4 regions of the Pseudomonas sp. MTM4 genome follow, and region 2 is predicted to be linked to each of the others. Evidence: predicted binding sites of a transcription regulator. Region 2 holds the regulator's gene; each other region holds the start of a gene.
What was found. Region 2 encodes FliA, which starts transcription of late flagellar genes. Its sites were predicted from a motif close to CTAAAGTTTNNNNNNNNNNNGCCGNTAA; they were not measured.
Positions count from the first base shown of each region.

Region 1: the regulator FliA is predicted to act here: its motif matches at 3,050-3,077, upstream of flgM (flagellar biosynthesis anti-sigma factor FlgM).
Region 3: the regulator FliA is predicted to act here: its motif matches at 3,157-3,184, upstream of motA (flagellar motor stator protein MotA).
Region 4: the regulator FliA is predicted to act here: its motif matches at 2,628-2,655, upstream of GYM54_RS04130 (methyl-accepting chemotaxis protein).

Region 1 covers NZ_CP048411.1:3,221,541-3,227,141, forward strand. The annotation lists gene GYM54_RS14910 (FliG C-terminal domain-containing protein) at 1-378, shown strand, start outside; gene fliH (flagellar assembly protein FliH) at 385-1,083, shown strand; gene fliI (flagellar protein export ATPase FliI) at 1,085-2,416, shown strand; gene GYM54_RS14925 (flagellar FliJ family protein) at 2,413-2,838, shown strand; gene flgM (flagellar biosynthesis anti-sigma factor FlgM) at 3,110-3,385, shown strand; gene flgN (flagellar protein FlgN) at 3,382-3,822, shown strand; gene fliD (flagellar filament capping protein FliD) at 4,147-5,454, shown strand; gene fliS (flagellar export chaperone FliS) at 5,451-5,601, shown strand, end outside.
Region 2 covers NZ_CP048411.1:1,595,526-1,601,126, reverse strand. The annotation lists gene flhA (flagellar biosynthesis protein FlhA) at 1-725, shown strand, start outside; gene flhF (flagellar biosynthesis protein FlhF) at 741-2,021, shown strand; gene fleN (flagellar synthesis regulator FleN) at 2,113-2,940, shown strand; gene fliA (RNA polymerase sigma factor FliA) at 2,937-3,683, shown strand; gene GYM54_RS07210 (chemotaxis response regulator CheY) at 3,799-4,173, shown strand; gene GYM54_RS07205 (protein phosphatase CheZ) at 4,197-4,991, shown strand; gene GYM54_RS07200 (chemotaxis protein CheA) at 5,004-5,601, shown strand, end outside.
Region 3 covers NZ_CP048411.1:3,629,861-3,635,461, forward strand. The annotation lists gene asd (archaetidylserine decarboxylase) at 1-736, opposite strand, end outside; gene GYM54_RS16640 (rhodanese-like domain-containing protein) at 748-1,563, opposite strand; gene GYM54_RS16645 (HDOD domain-containing protein) at 1,609-3,123, opposite strand; gene motA (flagellar motor stator protein MotA) at 3,286-4,137, shown strand; gene motB (flagellar motor protein MotB) at 4,146-5,171, shown strand; gene rsgA (small ribosomal subunit biogenesis GTPase RsgA) at 5,267-5,601, opposite strand, start outside.
Region 4 covers NZ_CP048411.1:922,292-927,892, forward strand. The annotation lists gene sstT (serine/threonine transporter SstT) at 1-758, opposite strand, end outside; gene GYM54_RS04130 (methyl-accepting chemotaxis protein) at 951-2,576, opposite strand; gene GYM54_RS04135 (amidohydrolase family protein) at 2,757-3,749, opposite strand; gene htpG (molecular chaperone HtpG) at 3,982-5,601, opposite strand, start outside.

The DNA of each region.
Region 1 (5,601 bases), 1.6 Mb from region 2:
AAGGGCAACCGTGACCAGATGTTCGAGCTGTTGCGCGCGCATAACGAAGACCTGGTGACCAAAATCGAGGACGAGATGTATGACTTCTTCATCCTCTCGCGGCAGAACCAGGATGTACTGCAAACCCTGCTTGAGGTGATCCCGCTGGAAGAGTGGGTGGTTGCGCTCAAGGGCGCCGAGCCCGCGCTGGTCAAGGCAATTCAGGCCGCGATGCCCAAGCGTCAGGCGCAACAGATGGAGTCGATCAACCGCCGCCAAGGTCCGGTGCCGCTGTCGCGGGTCGAGCAGGTGCGCAAGGACATCATGGCGGTGGTCCGCGAGATGTCCGCCGACGGCGATCTGCAGGTACAGCTGTTCCGCGAACAGACGGTCGAGTAAGCGCCGATGAGCATCAAGATAATCAAGGGCGAAGGCCGCTCCTGGCGGCCGTTCCGTTTTCCGCCGCGCGTGCGCACCGCCGCTGAGATGTCCGACAGTGTTGCCGGGGACCCGGCTGCGCTGCAACGCGCCGTCGCCGATGGTTTTCAGGAAGGTATCGACAAAGGCTACGAGCAGGGGCTGGAGCAGGGCCGCGAAGCTGGCCACCGCGAAGGCTTCGAGCGCGGTATCGAGGATGGCAAGGCCATCGGTCGCGAGGAAGGCCGTGCCCAGGGCCGGAAGGCTTTTGACGAGGCGGCACGGCCGCTGGATCAGCTGATCGAAAGCGTCGAGCGTTTTCGCCACGATTTCGAGCAGGCGCGTCGCGAGCAGTTGCTGGAACTGGTGCAGAAGGTCTCCAAGCAGGTGATTCGTTGCGAGCTGACTCTCCATCCGACTCAGCTCTTGAGCCTGGCCGAGGAAGCCTTGGCGGCCATGCCCGGCGATCAGGAGGACGTGCGCATCCTGCTCAACCCCGAAGAGTGCACCCGGATCAAGGAACTGGCGCCCGAGCGGGCGGCGGCCTGGCGTCTGGTGCCAGATGAAAAGCTGGCGCTCGGCGAGTGCCGCGTAATTACTGCCGAATCCGAAGCCGACATCGGCTGCCAGCAGCGTCTGGATTCGTGCATGGATACGCTGGCCGAACACATCAAGGCAGAAGCCTGAAATGTCCCTGCGCGAGAGCTTCCGACTCGATGAGGCCCTGCGCTCGCTGGACACGGTGCAGTTGGCCAAGGTCAGCGGCCGGCTGGTGCGCGTCTCCGGCATGCTGTTGGAAAGCCTCGGTTGCCAGCGCATGACCGGCCAGCGCTGCTTCGTCGAACAGGGCGACGGCAGCATGCTCGAAGCGCAGGTGGTGGGCTTCAACCGTGACATCACCTACCTGATGCCGTTCAAGAAACCGGTTGGTCTGACCTCGGGTTCCCGAGTGTTTCCAGCGCCGGATGACGCGAAGCTGCACATTGATGAATCCTGGCTTGGCCGGGTGGTCAACGGCCTTGGCGAGCCGCTGGACGAGCTGGGCAAGCTCAGCGGGCGCGACCCGTTGCCTGCCGAGCTGCCGTCGGTCAATCCGCTCAAGCGCAAGCCGGTCAGCGAACCGCTGGATGTCGGCGTACGCGCGATCAATGCCACCCTGACCCTGGGCAAGGGTCAGCGTGTGGGCCTGTTTGCCGGCTCCGGCGTGGGCAAGAGCGTGCTGTTGGGGATGATCACGCGGCAAACCAAGGCCGATGTGGTGGTGGTCGGGCTGATCGGTGAACGCGGTCGTGAGGTGCAGGAGTTCCTGCTGCATTCGCTCGGCGAGGAAGGCCTGAAGAAAGCCGTGGTGGTGGTCGCGCCGGCCAACGAATCGCCACTGATGCGCCTCAAGGCTACCGAGCTGTGCCACAGCATCGCCGCCTATTTTCGTGACCAGGGCAACGATGTGTTGTTGCTGGTCGATTCACTGACCCGCTACGCCATGGCCCAGCGCGAAATCGCCTTGGCGCTGGGCGAGCCGCCGGCGACTAAGGGCTATCCACCGTCGGTATTCGGCATGCTGCCGGAACTGGTGGAAAGCGCCGGCAATGGCGCCAACGACAATGGCAGCCTCAGCGCCCTTTACACCGTACTCGCCGAGGGCGATGACCAGCAGGACCCGATCGTCGATTGCGCACGGGCGATTCTCGACGGGCACATCGTGCTTTCGCGGCGCCTGGCTGATGCCGGGCACTACCCGGCCATCGATGTCTGCGCTTCGGTCAGCCGCTGCATGAGTCAGGTCGGCCAGCCACCGCACCTGGGCGCGGCGCGCCAGCTTAAAGAGCTTTACAGCACCTACGAGAAGATCAAGGAGCTGATCCCGCTGGGCGGCTATACGCCCGGAGCGGACATCAAAACCGACCGCTCCGTGCAGCTCGCACCGACCATCGAGCGTTTTCTGCGCCAGGAAGTGGGCGAGGCGGCGGAGCTGGAAACCAGCCTTACTCTCCTGCAGAGCATCATCAGGAAGCCATGAAACAGCAGATCGAGACGCTCTCGCGCCTGGCCAGCCTGCGCAGCAACCGGGTCAAGCAGATGCTTGGACAGGTGCAGTACCAGCAGAACCTTTGTCAGCGCTATCGCAACAACATTACCGGTTTGAGCCGTCTGTGTGGCTTCAGTGTGCCGATGAGCACCCCGTTGCAGCGTGATAATCAGCAGCGTTACAAAGCCACGTTGTACAAGATGGTCGAACTGCAGCGCCGCGAACTGGCTGTAGCCGAACAGGCGCTGGCGCGCATCCAGCAGGAGCTAATGCAGGCCATGCGCAGCGAGAAGGTCATCGAGCATGTGATCGATGCCAAGATCCAGCAGTGGCAGCAGCTGTTGCTGGCTCAGGAGCAGAAGATTCAGGACGGCCTGGCGGCGCAGAGCTGGTGGCGGGGTCGGATTGCCTAGTGGTTGTTTGAAGTCGGGAGTCGGCTCGGCTCCGCCCCCTCACCCCGGAAGGGCGAGGGAGAGAGAAGGCCGCCGCGGCGATAATCAGCCCGCACGGCCAGCACCCTCTCCCCGCTTGCGGGGAGAGGGTTGGGGTGAGGGGCGATCCTACGCCAGTCGTTGTTTGTGGTGAGCAGCAAAGGACCCGCCTGTCAGCCGTGCGAAAAATTATTTAAGGTTTCCGCCCGAGCGGTCGCTTGTTAGGCAGTAACCACCGAGTTGGAATGAGAACATGGAAATCAGCCGGCATTTCAAGCCCGCCATTGCGAACCCCACCGAGACGACTCCTGCTCGTCCGGCCAGCGTCCGCCCCGCCGCGCAGTCCGCTGCCCGCCCGGCCGAGAGCCTGCCGCTCGAGCAGATGCATGAAGCCTTGCGCGCAATGCCCGAGATCGATCTGGACCGCGTTGCGGCGATCAAGCAGGCGCTGCAGCGCGGCGAGATATCCACAGACATCGGTCAGTTGGCGAGCAGCATGCTCAGCTATCACCGCGGCAACGACGCGTGACTCAACGGGACAAACTGCTCGCAGTCGTCGATGACGATCTGCGGCAGGACTGCGGCGACTACCTTGCCCTGCGCGAATTGATGCAGGAGCTCTACGGTCGTCTGCTGGAACGCGATGTGCCCGAAATCGATCGCATCAATTTGCAGATCACCCTTCGCGTCGAAGCCATTGCCGCCCGCGCCCAGCGCCGCAGCAAGGTGCTTGCAGCTTTCCGTTTGGACGCAACCGGGGCTGGTATGCGCCGCCTGCTGTCCAGCTGCTCGGGCGAGCGCGGCGTGTCGTTGCAGCAACACTGGCAGCAGGTCGGCGATCTCGCCGTGCAGTGCCAGCTGTTTAATGAGCACAACGGCAAGCTTCTTGCCATGCACCACGACATCCTGCAGCAACTGCTCGCTGGCAATCAGGATGCCCGCCTCTATACACCGCAGGCTTACTGAGCCGCTTCGCAGACTTTCTGTCCGCTGCTAGTCAATGACTTGCGTAGCGTTCCCGCCAAATCCGGCCATCGTGCCGAGCCGATTCCTCGCGCGGTGCGTCCCATGGCAAATGGGTCTTCAGCCCGCTAAATAAACCGCGCGTCCAAGTCGCCTTTATAGAGCGTCGTTCCGTCATCGCCACAGGAGGAAGCGGTGTTTCCCCGTTTCCTCGTCACGTCGCGTTGCGGAAGCCTTTTTTCTGCATGGCTGCCTCTCGAACGCCCGTAATGCGGCCTTTTCGACTTGGCACCCAATTTGCTCAACAGACATCAAGAGGGGATGGTGATGGCTATAGATTCTGATTACGTACAGCAGATGTCGACGCAGTTGGCGACCTACGAAGTTCAGTCTTCGCTGGATCGGCTGAACCGCAACGAATCAAACTACAAGGCCCAGCGCGATGCGCTGAGCTCGCTGCGTAGCTCGTTGACGACCTTCAAGTCGGCCATCACCAAGCTCAATAGCAGCACTTCGAGCATGCTGACCAATAAAGCGACCTTTAGCCAGGACGGTTATGCCAGCGCTACGGTTGGCACCACCGCGCAGGCTGGCAGTTACGACTTTTTCGTCAAGCAGTTAGCCAGCAAGGATCAGATCGCATTGCAGGGCCTGACTGACTCCAGCTTAGCGGGCGGCGGTACGCTCACCATCGGCCAGGGCGGTGTGGATTCGTTCGATGTCGATATGACCGGCATCACCACCCTTGACGGCCTCGCCAGCGCGATCAATGACGCGGTCGATAACAGCGGCGTTCGGGCCACCCTGGTACGCAGCGACGGCGCGGTCAATCTGGTCCTGACCACTGAGGAAACCGGAGCCGCACAGAGCATCAGCCTGAGCGCCTCAGGCAACTCGGCGGTCGAAGCCGCAATTGCCAGCCCGACTCGTCTGTCCACCGCAGCGGACGCCGAGGTATATCTCGGTCGGGATGCCTCGGGGATCAAGCTGACCAATGCCAGCAATACCTTCGAGAACGTCATCGAAGGCGTCAGCATGACCTTCACCAAGGCGCATGCCACCGGTGAATCACCGCTAACCCTTGATATCGCGCAAGACAAGGAAGGCACCCAGGCCAAGGCTCAGAGTTTCATCGATGCATTTAATACGCTGATGGGCAGCTTCGACTCGCTGACCGCCAGCGGCAGCGAAAGTGCGGCACGCGGCGTCCTGGCCGGCGATTCCAGCATCCGTTCCATCGAAAGCCGCCTCAATGGCCTGCTGCGTACCGATTTCGGTGGCACCAGTCTGATCAATTTCGGTATCAGCGCCGATCGCAACGGCAAGCTGACCATCGACGCCAAGCGCTTCGAAGCTGCCGTCGCCAACGATCCGGAAGGCTTCGAGGCGCTGTTCACCGGCAAGGACAACCTGCTCGAGAGCATCGACAAGACCGTCGCCAGCTATACCAGCAGCACCAACGGCATGCTGAAGAACCGTATGGACACGCTGGACATGAGCCTGCGCCGTATCGACGAGCAGTTCGAGAACCTCCAGCAGCAGTACGACACCCACTACAGCCGCTACCTCAAGCAATTCACTTCCATGATGCAGACCATGCAGAGCATGGAGCAGACCTTCGGATTGTTCGGATGAGCACCTACCTCCAAAACGACAGTTACGACAGCTACCGCTCGGTAGACCTCGAAGCCCGTGCGGCCTCCGCTTCGCCTTATGAGCTGGTGCTGGTGCTGATGGATGGCCTACTCGATGAGTTGGCCCGCGCTCGCGGACATATCGAGC
Region 2 (5,601 bases):
TCGGCCTGGAGGCGGTGTGGATCGAGCCCGGCCAGCGCGATCAGGCGCAGTCGCTCGGTTACACCGTGGTCGATGCTAGCACCGTGGTTGCGACTCACCTGAACCAGGTCCTGCACAAGCATGCCCACGAGTTGCTGGGTCATGAAGAAGTGCAGCAACTGATGCAGTTGCTGGCCAAGAGCTCGCCAAAGCTCGCCGAAGAGCTGGTGCCTGGGATGATTTCCCTGTCCACCTTGCTCAAGGTGTTGCAGGCGCTGCTGCAGGAGCAGGTGCCGGTACGCGACATTCGCACCATTGCCGAGGCCATCGCCAACGTCGCCGTCAAGAGTCAAGATCCCGCCGCCATGGTGGCTGCCGTGCGGGTCGCGCTCTCCCGCGCAATTGTGCAGAACGTTGTAGGGCTTGAGCCGCAGCTGCCTGTGATCACGCTTGAGCCCAGGTTGGAACAGATATTGCTCAACAGTCTGCAGAAGGCTGGTCAGGGCTCCGAAGATGGCATTCTTCTGGAGCCCGGAATGGCCGAAAAATTGCAGCGTTCCCTGGTAGAGGCGGCACAGCGTCAGGAAATGTTGGGTAAGCCGGCGATTCTGCTGGTGGCGGGTCCGGTCCGCGCGATGCTGTCGCGCTTCGCCCGGCTCGCGGTACCGAACATCCATGTCCTCGCCTACCAGGAAATACCGGATAACAAGCAGGTCACCATCGTTTCGACGGTGGGTCAGAATTAATCGAGGGTACAGGCCATGCAGGTCAAACGTTTCTTCGCAGCCGACATGCGTATCGCCATGAAGATGATTCGTGACGAGCTGGGCGCCGATGCCGTGATCACGGGCAACCGTCGTGTCGCTGGCGGCGTCGAGCTGACGGCCATGCTTGATTACCCGATGGAGCCCGCTGCGCCCAAGAAGCCGAACGCGGCCCTGGAAGCCGAGCTGCGCAAAACCCAGGCCCGTATCGCCAGCGCCCATGCCGAGCTGAGCGCGCCGTCGCGCAGTGCCGCTGGCCAGGATCGTCAACTGCTTGACGAGAAGCCGACAGCGGTCGCTCAGCCGAAGCCGGTCGCTGCTCCGGCAGCGGCTGACTCGCGTGCGATGGAAGCCATGCAGTCCGAGCTTCAGGGGCTGCGTGAGCTGATCGAAATGCAGCTCGGCTCGATTGCCTGGGGCCACGAGCAGAACCGCCGTCCGCAGCAGGCCAATCTCTGGCGCCGGCTGCAACGTATCGGCCTGCCCGCCGACCTGTCGCGCGCCTTGCTGGAAAAGGTTGCGAATGTGTCCGAGCCGCGCCAGGCCTGGCGAATGGTGCTGGCGCACCTGGCCCAGGCGGTCAAGGTCACCAAGGTCGAGCCGCTGGAAGAGGGCGGCATCATTGCGCTGGTCGGTCCGGCCGGTGCCGGCAAGACCACCACGCTGGCGAAACTCGCGGCGCGCTACGTGCTCAAGCACGGCGCCCAGAGCATCGCCCTGGCGAGCATGGATAACTTCCGCATCGGTGCGCAGGAGCAGCTGAAGACCCTGGGCCGCATCCTCGACGTGCCGGTCATTCAGATCGATCCCAGCCAGCCGCTGAGCAAGTCACTGGAGCCGCTGGCCCGCAAGCGCCTGATCCTTATCGATACCGCAGGGCTGCCGGCCAATGATCCGATGATGCGCGCGCAACTCGATACCTTGGCCGACCGCGGTATCAAATCGAAGAACTACCTGGTGCTGCCGGCGACCAGCCAGAGCCAGGTGCTCAAGGCGACCTGGCATCACTATCGCCGTTGTGGGCTGGCCGGCTGCATTCTGACTAAACTTGATGAAGCCGGTAGCCTGGGTGACGTGCTCGGCCTCACCATTAGCCAGCATCTGCCGATCGCGTACCTCACCGATGGGCCGCGCATCCCCGACGATCTGCAACTGCCGCGCAGTCATCAGCTGGTCAGTCGCGCGGTGAGCCTGCAATCGGAGGAGAATCCCAGCGAGGAAACCATGGCCGACATGTTCTCCGGTCTGTACAACGGTTCTTCACGGAAGGTCGGATGAACGCTTTGCTCCGTGATACACACAAAGAAGACGCGTTCGGGCTGAACGCATCGAAGGCCCAAGGGCTCAAGCAAGATATAGGCGTGTGAAAATGGGTATGCATCCCGTACAGGTTATTGCAGTTACCGGCGGCAAGGGTGGCGTCGGCAAGACCAACGTGTCGGTCAATCTGGCGCTGGCGCTGGCCGATCTTGGTCGTCGGGTGGTGCTGCTCGATGCCGACCTTGGCTTGGCCAACGTCGACGTACTGCTGGGTTTGACCGCCAAGCGAACGCTGGCCGATGTCATTGCGGGCGAATGCGACCTGCGTGACGTATTGATTCAGGGGCCGGGTGGCATCCGCGTCGTGCCCGCGGCATCCGGCACGCAAAGCATGGTGCAGCTGTCTACACTGCAGCATTCAGGACTGATCCAGGCGTTCAGCGATCTCGGCAACGATATCGACGTGCTGATCATCGACACCGCGGCAGGCATTGGCGACGGTGTCGTGAGTTTCGTTCGGGCCGCGCAGGAGATTTTGCTGGTGGTGACCGACGAGCCTACTTCGATCACCGACGCTTACGCGTTGATCAAGCTGCTCAATCGTGACTATGGCATCAGCCGTTTCCGTGTGTTGGCGAACATGGCACACGCGCCCCAGGAGGGCCGCAACCTGTTCGCCAAGCTGAGCAAGGTGACCGAGCGGTTCCTCGATGTAGCGTTGCAATACGTCGGCGCGGTTCCGTACGACGAGGCGGTACGCAAGGCGGTACAGAAACAGCGCGCCGTTTATGAGGCCTATCCGCGAGCCAAATGCTCGCTGGCGATCAAGGCCATTGCGCAGAAGGTGGATACCTGGCCATTGCCGGCGACGCCGCGGGGCCATTTGGAGTTCTTTGTGGAGCGCCTCGTCAGGCCCGCCACAGAGCCTAACGACTGACCGCGGCTGGACTCGTTATGTATTACAGCAAAGCTCAGGCAAAAGACTCGCAATACCAACTCATCGATCAGTACGCGCCGTTGGTCAAGCGCATCGCCTATCACCTGCTGGCGCGCTTGCCGGCCAGTGTGCAGGTCGATGACCTGATGCAGGCCGGCATGATCGGCTTGCTCGAGGCGTCGAAGAAGTATGACGCCGGAAAAGGTGCGAGTTTCGAGACCTACGCCGGTATCCGCATCCGCGGCGCAATGCTCGACGAGGTCCGCAAGGGCGACTGGGCGCCGCGTTCGGTGCACCGCAATTCACGCATGGTCAGCGAAGCGATCCGGGCGATCGAAGCCAGAACCGGTCGCGATGCTAAAGATCAGGACGTTGCGGCCGAACTTAAATTGAGTCTCGATGAGTACTACGGCATTCTGGGCGACACTCTGGGCAGCCGCTTGTTCAGCTTCGATGATTTGCTGCAGGAAGGTGAGCACGGGGAGTTTGGAGAGGATGCCGCCAGCGCCCATCCGGAGCCGTCCCGCGATCTTGAAGACGAGCGTTTTCAGCAGGCGCTGGCCGAGGCCATCGGCAACCTGCCCGAGCGTGAAAAGCTGGTGCTTTCGCTGTATTACGACGAAGAATTGAATTTGAAGGAAATCGGCCAGGTGCTAGGGGTCAGCGAATCGCGAGTGAGCCAGTTGCACAGTCAGTGCGCGGCGCGCCTGCGGGCTCGCCTTGGCGAGTGGCGCGGGCGCTGATCGATTCGCAAAAAAGCACTATAGGCCGCTTACGAGCTTCATTCATGAGGCCCGCAACAGACCGTGAGCAGGTTCTGGGGATTCGGGATTTACGGAGGTTTACTTGGACAAGAATATGAAAATCCTCATCGTCGATGATTTCTCGACCATGAGACGGATCATCAAGAACCTCTTGCGCGATCTGGGCTTTACCAACACTGCCGAGGCAGATGACGGCACCACCGCGCTGCCGATGCTCAAGAGCGGCGGCTTCGATTTCCTCGTCACTGACTGGAACATGCCCGGCATGAGCGGCATCGATCTGCTGCGTGCCGTCCGTGCCGACGAGCGCCTGAAGCATCTGCCCGTATTGATGGTCACCGCCGAGGCGAAACGCGACCAGATCATCGAGGCCGCGCAGGCGGGCGTAAACGGTTATGTGGTCAAGCCATTCACGGCTCAAGTGCTCAAAGAGAAGATCGAAAAGATCTTCGAGCGCGTCAACGGCTGAAGCAGTAACGCCGCGAGGGCACTATGACGCAAGCAGACCAAAGCCTGGCGGAGTTCGAAGCGACTCTGAAGGCTCACGCACCCCAACTGATCGAGAGTTTGCAGCAGGGCCGCTTCGACGAAGCGGCACAGATGTTCAACGAGCTCAATCAGGCCCGTAATAACGGGCTTTACCAGGAAGTCGGCAAGCTGACCCGCGAGCTGCATAACGCCATCGTCAAGCTCGAGATGGATACCTGCGCTACGGGCGGCGATCCGTCACCCATCACCGACGCCACCGATCGTCTTTCCTATGTCGTGGAAATGACCGAAAAGGCCGCCAACCGCACCATGGATCTGGTCGAGGAGTCGGCGCCGCTGGTGAACTACGTCAGTTACGAAGCGCAAAGCCTGGTCGCCGACTGGCAGCGCTTCATGCGCAGAGATATGAACGCCGAGGAGTTTCGGGAGCTGGTTCGCCGCATTGACCAGTATCTGCAACGCTCCCTGAGCGACAGCAGCCAGCTGTCGCAGAATCTCAGTGAAATCATGTTGGCGCAGGATTTCCAGGACTTGACCGGTCAGGTGATCAAGCGGGTGACCCGGCTGATCACTGAGCTCGAAAGCAACCTGCTCAATCTCGTGTTGATGGCCGGCCAAGTCGACCGCGTAGCGGGCATTCAGCATGACCGCGAAGCGATGCGCGTCGAGCAGGAAAAGAAAAAACAAGAAAAAGAGCCTTCCAATGGTGAAGGTCCGCAGATGCATGCCGATATACGTGAGGATGTCGTATCCGGGCAGGACGATGTCGATGATCTGCTTTCGAGCCTGGGCTTTTAGGGGAAGGTGAATATGAGCTTCGACGCCGATGAAGAAATCCTCCAGGACTTCCTGGTAGAGGCCGGCGAGATTCTCGAACTATTGTCAGAGCAGCTGGTGGAGCTGGAAAGCAGCCCCGATGACACCGCCTTGCTCAATGCGATTTTTCGCGGTTTCCATACGGTAAAAGGCGGTGCCGGCTTTCTCCAGCTACATGAGCTGGTCGAGTGCTGTCATATTGCTGAAAACGTCTTCGACATCCTGCGCAAGGGTGAGCGTCGCGTCGACTCGGAATTGATGGATGTCGTGCTGCAGGCATTGGATTCCGTCAATGAAATGTTTGCCCAGGTTAGAGAGCGCACCACGGTAACCCCGGCGACTCCAGAACTGCTGGCGGCGCTGACGCGTCTGGCCGAACCGGCCGGGGACGAGCCGGTCGTCGAGACCCTTGTCGAGCCCGAGCCCGAGCCCGAAGCCGCGACGGCGGACAACGAATTCGAGCAGTTCCTTGGCGCGCTGGAAAATTCCGCCGAGGCCTCGACCGCAAGCGTCAGCGATGAGATCACTGACGACGAATTCGAATCCTTGCTTGATCAGCTTCATGGCAAAGGCCAGTTTGCGGCGGAGCCCA
Region 3 (5,601 bases), 2.0 Mb from region 2:
CCATCTCCGCGCCTTTTTCCAGATGAATCGGCGCGCGTGCCGTTTCGTCGTAACGGGTGGTCTTGAGGGTGCGTTTGGGCGGCGTTACCAGCCCGGCCCATACGGTCTCGATACTGGCGACGATCATCGCGCCGACCAGCACCATGGCCATCGGCCCGCGGTCGGTATCGAACAGGCAAACCACGCGCTCGTTGCGCGCGAACAGCTCCGGTACGCCTTCGGCGGTCACGGTGTTCACCGAGAAGATGCGGCCCGGTACGTAGACCATTTCGCGCAGGGTGCCGGACAGCGGCATGTGTACACGATGGTAATCCTTGGGCGACAGGTACACGGTGGCGAAGTCACCGCCCATGAAGGGCGCCGCGCGCTCATGGTCGCCACCGAGCAGCTCCATCACGCTGTAGCTGTGGCCCTTGGCCTGGAAGATCCGGCCCTGCTCGATCCGGCCCAACTGGCTGATGGCACCATCGCAGGGGTTGAGGATCGCACCTGGCGTCAGATCCAGCGGGCGGGCGCCGTCTTTCAAGGCGCGGGTGAAAAACGCGTTGAAATGCTCGTAGGCCATCGGGTCTTCGATCTGCGCCTCGCGCATGTCCACCTGAAAATGCCGCACGAACCATTTGATGAAGGTGTTCTTCACCCATGGCAGGCGGCATTCGGCGAGGCAGCCGGCGAGGCGCGAGATCAGGTGGTGCGGGAGCAGGTACTGACTGAATACGAACAAGCGATCTTTCATGGATGACCTTTTCATTGCTGAATCGGGGTGTCGGGCAGGTTGCCCCATTCGCCCCAGGAACCGGGGTATCCCTTCACCTTTGGATAGCCCAGGGCCTTGGCCAGAAGGTAAGTGAAACCGGAGCGGTGATGCGTCTGGCAGTGGGTGACGATTTCCTTGTCCGCGGTGATGCCGAGCGCGACCAGCCGCTCGGCGATGTCTTCGCGAATGCGCATGGCGCGGGACGGGTCCATCGCCGCGGTCCATTCGAAGTTGATCGCACCGGGAATATGACCGCCGCGTGCCGCCAGCACCTTTTCGCCGCGGTACTCTTCGGGCGAACGCGCGTCCCAGACGACCAGGTCCGCAGCGCCGAGCCGGCTTTCGATGTATTCGCGGGTCGCGCTCGGGCTTTCATCGAGCTGGAGTGCGACTGAGTCGCCCACGGCGTCAGGAACCTCTTGCGACAGCGGACGTTGTTCGGCCAGCCAGGCGTGCAGGCCGCCGTTCAGGTAGTGGTAGTGGCGATGGCCGATGACGTCCAGCAGCCAGATGAAACGCCCGGCCCAACCGCCGCCTTCATCGTCATAGATGACATAAACCGCATCGGCGCGATGCCCCAGCGCGCCGAACAGCGATTCCAGCTGGTCCTTGCCGGGCAACTTTCCCGGTGCTGGCGGCAGGCCGAGCTGGGTCCGCTTGGGATCGACGAATCGCGCGCCAGGTATATGGCCGTCGGCGTAGCGGCTCGCACTGGTCAGGTCGACCAGGATCAGCTCGGGGGCATTCAAACGTTCGGCCAGATCGACCGGTTCGATTACCAGAGGCAGGTTTGAAAAGGCAGACACGGTAAGTCTCGGGCTGTCAGAAAGGAGCCAGTCTAGCGAAAAATGTCAGCGGCCGCGTTTGCTGAACGTTGCCAGGGCGCGCTCGATGCACTGGACGGTCTTAGTGAACGCCTGCACACCCGTTTCGCTGAACGCAGTGTTGCCCTGATCAGCCACCACCAGCATGACCACCCGACCCTCCTGACCCACGGAGCGCAACAGGACATGCTCGCTGGGAAACAGCGCCTTCAGCGCGCCCGGTAGCAAGGCGGAGAATTGCGCCACGTTGTCGGGCGTGAGTCGCAGCAGGGCGGGCTTTTCCAGCAGCCTGCGCAACACCTGGCTCTGATCCGGCTCGAGAGTAAGTCGGGAGGCCTCGCGCGGCAGGCCGCTGGCTTGCTGGCTGACCAGGCGCTGCTGCCTGCGGTCGACGATCATCAGCAGCACCCGCTGCATGCCGGCACAGGTCAGCGCTTTGCACGCAGTGGCGGTGAGCTGGATGACATTGTCGTATGGACAGGGCTCGCTGAGCAGTTCACGGCAATGCGTGCGCCATTGCGTCAGCGCTTCGGTATTGGGCAGCCTGGCGACCTTTTCGACCTGAAACACCGTTTCCCATGGCCACAGCAGGGCCTGAGCCGGATGCCAAAGGTCGGTCTTCCCGATCGTCTGCGCACTGGCTGCGGCCTGCTGGTGCACCATTTGCTGCAGTTCGGTCAGCGGGACCTGCAGATACAGCCCGGCGAGCCGCTGCCAGCGCAGGCTGTGAATGCCGCTCCAACTATGGTGCGCAGAAAGCGCCAGGCCGTTGGCCAGCACGATGGTATTGCTCGGCAGGGTAAGCCAGCGACGCAGCTCCGGATCGGCATCGAGCATCTGTTGCTGATGCAACGGATGTTCGTTATCGCGGGCGACGTGCAGCGCCTTGATCAGCATTCGTCGATTTTGGCTGAGCAGCCGATAACCTTGGGCGATCCATCCGGGCAGCCCCCAATGCTCGGAGACCGCCACGCAAAGATCCAATAACGGGATGCCCAGCAAGGCCTGTTCGACCTGGGGCGCCGGCTCGCGTCTGACCAGCACGCGTTGTTCCCAGGCCTCGAGCAGTTCCGGATGCGCCGCGACCAGAGTCCACACGGGGGCGAGGAACAGCAGGCTGCTCCAGTGAATTTCCTGCCAGAGCCGCGCGAGGCGGGCTGCGAACAGTCCATTGGCCTGTTGGCTGGCGTGTCGACTGATCAGCACCATCTGCCGCAACGGCGCAGGGATTTCGCTGGGTCGGGCTGCCGGAATCCCTGCGATCAATGCTTCGGCTCGTTTCAAGCCGATGCGGCTGAGCGCGACTTCGAGACTCTCTGCCGGCTTGCCGGCCGATGCCGCGCTGCGGTTGGCTTCGCGAATCACGTTGAGCGCCAGGATCGGACTTTCCTGAATCAGCTCGGCGATCTGGCGCATGGACTTGCTGCTGTCGCGCATTGCCCGCTGAACTCGTGCATGCGGGTCGGCGAACGCAGGCAGCACAACGGCGTCCAGCGCCTTGATCCAGGCGGGGAGCGTGCGTGGGAGAGGGGGTGTGGTCATGGCGCTACCGAACTGGCATTTCATCGGGTTGGCCTTTAGTCTGGCGCAAAAGCTCCGATAACCAGAACAATTCTTTCATACGCCCCGCCTGTGACCCCGGAGCGCGCGATGTCGCGTGGCTTGTTTCAGGTGCCTTGTGATCAGGTTTTAGACGTACCTCCTATGGCAAAGATTATTGGCATCCTCGTAGTAATCGGCAGCGTGCTCGGCGGTTTCATGCTGTCCGGCGGCAAGCTCGGCGCGCTTATCCACCCATTCGAGGTCATGATCATCGGGGGAGCGGCGCTCGGTGGCTTCTTGCAGGCCAACCCCGGCAGCACCACCAAAGTGGTGTTCAAGAAATCACTGCAGATGTTCAGCACCCGGTTTACTCACAAGTACTATCTGGAAGTGCTGGGGATGCTCTATGAAATCCTCAACAAGAGCCGCCGCGAGGGGATGATGGCGATCGAGGCGGACCTCGAAGACCCCAAGGCCAGCCCGATCTTCAGTAAATATCCTGCGATCCTCAAGGATGAACGCATGACGGCGTTCGTCTGCGATTACTTGCGCATCATGTCGTCCGGCAATATGGCTCCGCACGAGCTGGAAGGGCTGTTCGACATGGAATTGAATAGCCTCAAGGAAGAACTCGAACATCCCTCGCACGCCGTGGCCAAGGTCGCCGACGGCTTGCCCGCGATGGGGATCGTGGCCGCCGTTCTGGGGATCGTGATCACCATGTCGATTCTGGCGTCCGCCTCGAACGCCGAGATCGGAGAAAAGGTCGCCACGGCGCTGGTGGGTACATTCCTCGGTATTCTCGCCTCCTACGGCTTCTTCGGTCCGCTGGCCGGTGCGCTCGAGCACGACGCCAAAGAAGAGCTCAATCTCTACGAAAGCATCAAAGCCACGCTGGTGGCGTCGGCGTCGGGCATGCCGCCAACGCTCGCCGTGGAGTTTGGCCGCAAGGTACTGCTACCGGCGCATCGCCCGAGCTTCTCCGAGCTCGAACAAGCCATGCGTGGTAGCTAAGCGCGATCATGGACAATACCCAACCGATTATCGTCAAACGGGTCAAGAAATCCGCGGCCGGGCACCATGGCGGTGCCTGGAAGATCGCCTTCGCCGACTTTGCCACGGCCATGATGGCGTTCTTTCTGGTGATGTGGCTGATGTCCTCGGCAACGCCGGAACAGAAACGCGCCATTTCGGGCTACTTCCAGGACCCGATCGGCTTCACGGAAAGTGCCAGCCCGCACGTGATAGATCTGGGCGGTACGCCGACGCCAGCGCCGGACCGTACGCTCAACGATGTGGTCGACCCGGCCGTGCAACAGACCGAAGCAGCGCTCGACGCCGATCAGGCGCAAACCTTTGCCGAGCAGCTGGAGCGCGAGCGGCTGGAACTACTGTTGCAGGAGTTGCAGAACAAGATCGACGAAAATCCCGACCTGACCCGCTTCAAGGATCAGATCTTGTTCGAGATCACTCAGGACGGGCTGCGCATTCAGATCATGGATGCCGAGAACCGCCCGATGTTCGCCTTGGGTAGCGCGCAGCTGCAGCCCTACTTCGAGGACATTCTGCTGGCGATGGCCGACACCATTCGCGCCGTGCCGAACAAGATCAGCATCAGCGGGCACACCGATGCCAAGCCATACTCGGGACGAGGTGATTTCGGTAACTGGGAGCTATCGGCAGGGCGCGCCAACGCGGCTCGGCGCACGCTGGTCGCCGGAGGCTATCCGGAGGATCAGATTGCCCGCGTTGTGGGTTATGCCTCATCGGCCCTGTTCGATCGGGATGATCCGCTGAATCCGGTCAATCGTCGCATCGACATTCTGGTGCTGACCAAGAAGGCCCAGCGCAACATTGAAGGGGAACAGTCGGACGCGGATGCGGTTGACGCTTCTGTTGAATCGCAATTGTCGGGGGCCGCGACGGCCAATCCCGACGGAGCTTCAATCATCGAAGTACCCGATCCGTTGCCACCGACGCAATTGCGCGAGCGGTTGAATATCTTCGAGGAAGGGGTGCTGCAGTTCGACGAGCCTCGAAGCCAATAAGCCGATACAAGCGCTTGAGGCTGGAAGGCTGGAAGGGAAAGCTGGAAAGAAACAGCTTAAATACAGCAGCGAACCGAATGCTATCCAGCCCCAGGCTAATAATCCGCTTCCGACAGGGTGCTGATGATGTAGCGATAACTGGCCATGCGTTGTGGCTGGACCTGTCCTTGCTCCAGCGCCTTCAGCAGAGCGCAGCCGGGCTCGCGGTCGTGCTTGCAGTCGCGGAACCGGCAGTGCCCCAACAGATCCTGGAACTCGACGAATCCGGCTTCCACATCGGCTCGGCTGACGTGTCCCAGACCGAATTCACGGATGCCGGGCGAGTCGATCAATTCGCCGCCGCCGGGAAAATGGAATAGCCGCGCGGTGGTCGTAGTGTGGGTGCCCTTGCCGGTCATTTCCGACAATGCGCCGACGCGCGTGTCGACGC
Region 4 (5,601 bases), 670 kb from region 2:
AGACAGGTGAAGACCAGCGGATAGGGATTCTTGCGAATCTGCCAGAACACGATCAACGGATTCACCACCAGCGCCATGAACAGCATGCTGCCAACCAGAACCAGCAGCAGTTTCAGGTAACCAGTCAGCATCGAGAACCCGGACTCGGCAAGTGTTCCGGCTACCAGACCGAAGATGCCCAGCGGCGCAAAGCGGATCACCACCTTGACGATCAGCGTCACACCTTCCGACATATCGGTTATCAGGTCACGCGTGCTGTCACGAGCATGGCGGAAGGTAAATCCAAGGCCTATGGCCCAGGCCAGAATGCCGATGAAGTTCCCTTCGATAAGTGCCCGTACCGGGTTGTCTACTACGTTGAACATCAGCGTTTGCAGCACCGCGCCAACGCCCGAGGGCGGCACCACATCGTTCGCCTGGCTGGTCAATATCAGAGTCGTTGGAAACAGTGCGCTGGCTGTCACCGCTACCACAGCGGCGCTCAAGGTACCCAAGGCATAGAGAATCAGAATCGGCCGAATATGCGTCGGCTGTCCGCGTTTATGGTTGGCCAGCGACGCTGTCACCAGCACAAACACCAGGATCGGGGCGACAGCCTTCAACCCAGACACGAACAGATCACCCAGCAAGCTGACCGACTTTGCCGCTTGCGGAAACAACCAGGCCAGCAGACAACCGGCGATAAGCCCGACAACGATCTGCGTCACCAGACTGACGCAGTTATAAGCTCTGAAAAGACGGGTTGATAGGTTGGACATCACAGAGTCTCGGCGTAAGAGGCTGGAGCGAACCCAAGGCTTTCCTGGCACTGGAGCAGGCGAAGGTTCGAATAAAAACGCCGAATAGTACGCATCCTACGCCCATATGCCCAGCATTGAGACGAACCGAGGGCTGCCACGGAATTGGTTGCGGTACAGCGACGCCCCGGCGGGCGGGGCGTCGCGACTCCGTCAAATCCGGAAACGCGCAACCATCTCGTTCAATCGGATCGCCAAATGCGACAGCTCCTGGCTCGCTGCGCTGGTCTGATTGGCGCCCGCCGAGGACTGCAATGACAGGTCACGGATATTGACCAGATTACGGTCGACCTCACGTGCCACCTGGGCCTGCTGCTCCGAAGCGCTGGCTATGACCAGATTGCGCTCGCTGATCTGGCTGATGGCCTTGGTGATGTCCTCAAGCGCCTCACCTGCAGTGCGAGCGACGTCGAGCGTGCTGCGTGCTCGTTCGTTACTGGCCTGCATGGCTTGAACGGCCTTATCGGTGCCCTGATGCACGTCACCGATCATCTGCTCGATCTCTTGAGTGGACTGCTGAGTACGATGCGCCAGCGCCCTTACTTCATCCGCAACGACGGCAAACCCGCGTCCGGCCTCGCCAGCACGTGCCGCTTCGATGGCGGCGTTGAGCGCCAGCAAATTGGTCTGCTCGGCGATCGAACGGATCACATCCAGCACCTTGCTGATGTCTCGAACCTGGCCTGCCAGTTGCTCGACCTGGCTGGCCGTGGTGGTGACATCAGCCGCCAGCATACCGATGGATTCAACTGTCTTGATCACCTGTCCACGGCCATGCTGCGCAGTCTTGTCCGACTCACGCGAAGCTTCTGAAGTTGCCACCGCATTGCGGGCGACCTCGTCCACCGCCGCAGTCATTTCATTCACAGCAGTAGCAGCCTGCTCGATCTCGTGATTCTGCTGATGCAGACCGCGAGTTGAGTCTTCGGTCACGGTATTGAGCTCTTCCGCCGCTGAAGCGAGCTGATTGGACGAATCGGAAATACCCTGAATGGTGTTACGCAAGCTTGCCTGCATCGCCTTGAGTGCTGCCAGCAGGCGCGCCGGCTCATCGCTGCCTTCGATAAGGAAATCTCGAGTGAGATCACCCGAGGCGACGGCTTCAGCCAGCTCGACAGCTTGCCTCAAAGGCCGAACGATACTTCGGGTAAACAGAACAGCCAGCGCCACGGTGACCAACGCAGCCATGACAATGGTGGTGATCACCCAGTTGAAGGCCGTTTCGTACGCAGCAAGCGCGCGGCCTGCAGCGCGCCCCGCTTCTTTCTCATTGATCTGCTGAAGGTCGGTTAAAGCCTTGGTCATTGCATCGGCGTGGGCATTGATAGAGCCGTTCATGACCTGCAGGGCTTGTTCCCGCTCGCGCTTGCTTGCGTAATCGACCACCTTTACCTGCTCAACCATATAAAGGCTTCGAGCCGCCTTGAACCGTTCATAAGCGGATTTCTCTTCCTCTGTGGTTAACAGCCGCTCATAGTCGGCCTGCATCGAACGAACATCACCGGAGAGCTTGTCGAGTGTCTGCCGTGTCGCGCTAAGCGCTTCGCTGCTGTCTAGCGTGACCATCCGAATGGTGAGTGCACGCGTGCGTTGCATGCCGATATCAAGACCACCCAAACTGATGAGGCTCGGCAACCAGACCTGATCTACTTGGCTGGATTCCTTGCGCATATCAGCCATCTGTTTCATTGCAAACAGGCCAAGCGCCAAAACCATGAAACCAATCAGGCCGAAGCCAATGGCCGAGCGGATGGAGATATTCAAACGTCGAATGGACATGAGGGCTTACTACTCCAAAGGAAGCGCTGCAGCATCGCAGCGGTTACCTCGGTATCGGAGCCCGACCGATAAGCTTGAAAAATTGACGTCAGAAAAACACGTTTCATGGAAAGAACGCGACCGGCGGTTGCTACCGCAGCGTTCTATTCATCAAATTCGCCTCGGTTCTTACTCCACATCTCAGCGAACCTCAGCCTGCCGCTTGCGAGGCAGCACATCAAGGAAGTTGTCACGCGCAACCTTGTGAGCAATCGACTCGGGTAACGCATCGAGAAACGGGTCGAATGCATGCATTCCCTCACCCAGATTGTCGAACCGCCCGACCACGTCGGAACCCAGCATGAATCGCGTGGGGTGGCGCTCGACCAAGTCCAGCCAGTCACTGTCTGGCTGACCAGACTCATTCACGAGATAGGGATCGAGCATCGTCCAGGAGAGATCGATGTAAAGGTTTGGATAGTCATCCAGCAACCGCGTGACCGTCTCCAAAAGAAAATCGAGCTTTTCCTGATGACGGTGCAGCTCCATGCTCGTCCCCGCATGCGCCCAAATGAAGCGAGTATGGGGGTGATTACGCAACGCCTCTTCCAGCTCGCCCAGATACAGCGGGTTACGCTCACGCTTGGAGGTGATGTTCGAATGCAGCATCACGGGCAAATCGTATTCGGCGGCCAGATGATAGACACGCGTCAGCGCTTCGTTGTTGGCGCGAGGTGTATCGCCTTCGGTCAAGGCAGTGACGTCGTCGTGCCGCGTGAATATTTCTCCCAACCCCTGCCAGAGGCCCGGATCGAGTTCGAGCATCCGCCGGATATGCGCATCGGCATTCTTGTCGTTGGGATTGAAACCCGAGAGAAACGGATGGAAACGGCGTCGCTGCTCGTCGCTCAGCTCTTTCAAGGCCGCCGCAACCACCACGTCGGTCGCGCTGTACCAATAAACCGGCGCATCATCGCCAGCATAGTAACGAGGCCGCTTGGGTTCGTTTTCGTGCCACTTTTTGGCAACGGGGATGCCACTGATCATCACATGGTCGATATCACCGGCGTCCATGGCCTCGAGCAACTTTGCCATGCCGTCGCTTTCCTGGAAGAAATCAACGAAATGCAGATGCGAGTCGCTATAGCGATAGTCCCGCGCTTGAACCGGTGCGATCAAGGCGACCAGACACATCGCGACAAAACAGTTTCGTAAGTTGAACAACCAATGACCTCCTGACAGCCAAGCGGATAGACCGCCTTACAGCGTGGCGGTTCAGTAGTCGAATGCGGTTTGGCTCGGGTGTCGGTCATGCTCTGGGGATGGCCAGCCCCACTTATGACGCGGAGAGTGTCCGAAAAAGCAACTACAGGCCTGAACGCAAAAGGCCCGTCAATGACGGGCCTTCCAGACGCCTATATGTAACTTAGGCTGAAAGCTCAACCAGCAGCTTGTTCAACCGTTGCACATAGCTGGCTGGGTCCTTGAGGCTGTCACCAGCGGCCAGCGCGGCTTGATCGAAGAGAATGTGCGACAGGTCGGCGAAGCGATCCTCGTCCGGCTCTGCGTCCAGCTTCTCGATCAATGGATGCTGCGGGTTAATCTCGAAGATCGGCTTGGACTCCGGCACCTTCTGCCCGCTAGCCTCGAGAATCTGGCGCATCTGCAGCCCCAGATCCTGCTCGCCAATCGCGAGAATCGCTGGCGAGTCGGTCAGACGGTGCGATACACGTACCTCAGCAACGGCATCACCTAGCGCGCCCTTGAGACGTTCGACCAGCCCCTCCTTCGCTTTGGCGACTTCTTCCTGAGCCTTCTTGTCCTCCTCCGAGTCCAGCTTGCCCAGATCGAGATCGCCTCGAGCAACATCTACGAACTGCTTGCCATCGAATTCGGTGAGGTAGCTCATCAGCCACTCATCGATACGATCGGTGAGCAGCAGCACTTCGATGCCCTTCTTGCGGAAGACTTCCAGATGCGGGCTGCTCTTGACCTGGGCGTAAGACTCACCGGTCAGGAAGTAGACCTTGTCCTGCCCTTCCTTCACGCGACCCAGGTAGTCGGCCAGCGACACGCTTTGCTCACCGGAAGCATCCTGGGTCGAAGCGAAGCGCAGGAGTCCTGCAATCTTCTCCTTGTTGGCGAAGTCTTCCGCTGGACCTTCTTTGAGCACTTGGCCGAACTGTTTCCAGAAGTTCTTGTAGTCCTCCGGCTTGTCCTTGGCCAACTTATCGAGCATGTCCAGGACGCGCTTGGTCAGCGCCGATTTCATCGAGTCGATGACCGGGTCCTTCTGCAGGATTTCCCGCGAAACGTTCAGCGATAGATCGTTGGAGTCGACCACACCTTTAATGAAACGCAGGTACAGCGGCAGGAACTCATCGGCCTGATCCATGATGAACACGCGCTGTACGTAAAGCTTGAGCCCCTTGAGTGCCTCGCGCTGATACAGATCGAACGGCGCGCGGCCCGGTACGTAGAGCAACGAGGTGTATTCCAGTTTCCCCTCGACCTTGTTGTGGCTCCAGGCCAGCGGATTCTCGAAATCGTGGCCGACGTGCTTGTAGAACTCCTGGTATTCCTCGTCCTTCACCTCGGTGCGTGGACGAGTCCAGAGCGCGCTGGCGCGGTTGACGGTTTCCCACTCGGGCTCGGCCGGCTTGTCCTCCTCCTCGCCATGGAGTTCTTTGGGCAGTTCGATGGGCAGCGCAATGTGGTCGGAGTATTTCTTGATGATGTTGCGCAGACGCCAGCCATCGGCGAACTCTTCTTCGCCCGACTTGAGGTGCAGAACGATACGGGTTCCGCGCTCGGCTTTTTCGATGGTGGCGACCTCGAAATCACCCTCGCCCTTCGACGACCAGTACACGCCTTCCTCGGCAGGCGTGCCAGCGCGGCGGCTGAACACCTCGACCTGATCGGCAACGATGAATGCAGAATAGAAACCCACCCCGAACTGACCGATCAGGTGCGAATCCTTTTTCTGATCGCCCGTGAGGTGCTTCATGAAATCTGCGGTACCCGACTTGGCAATGGTGCCCAGATG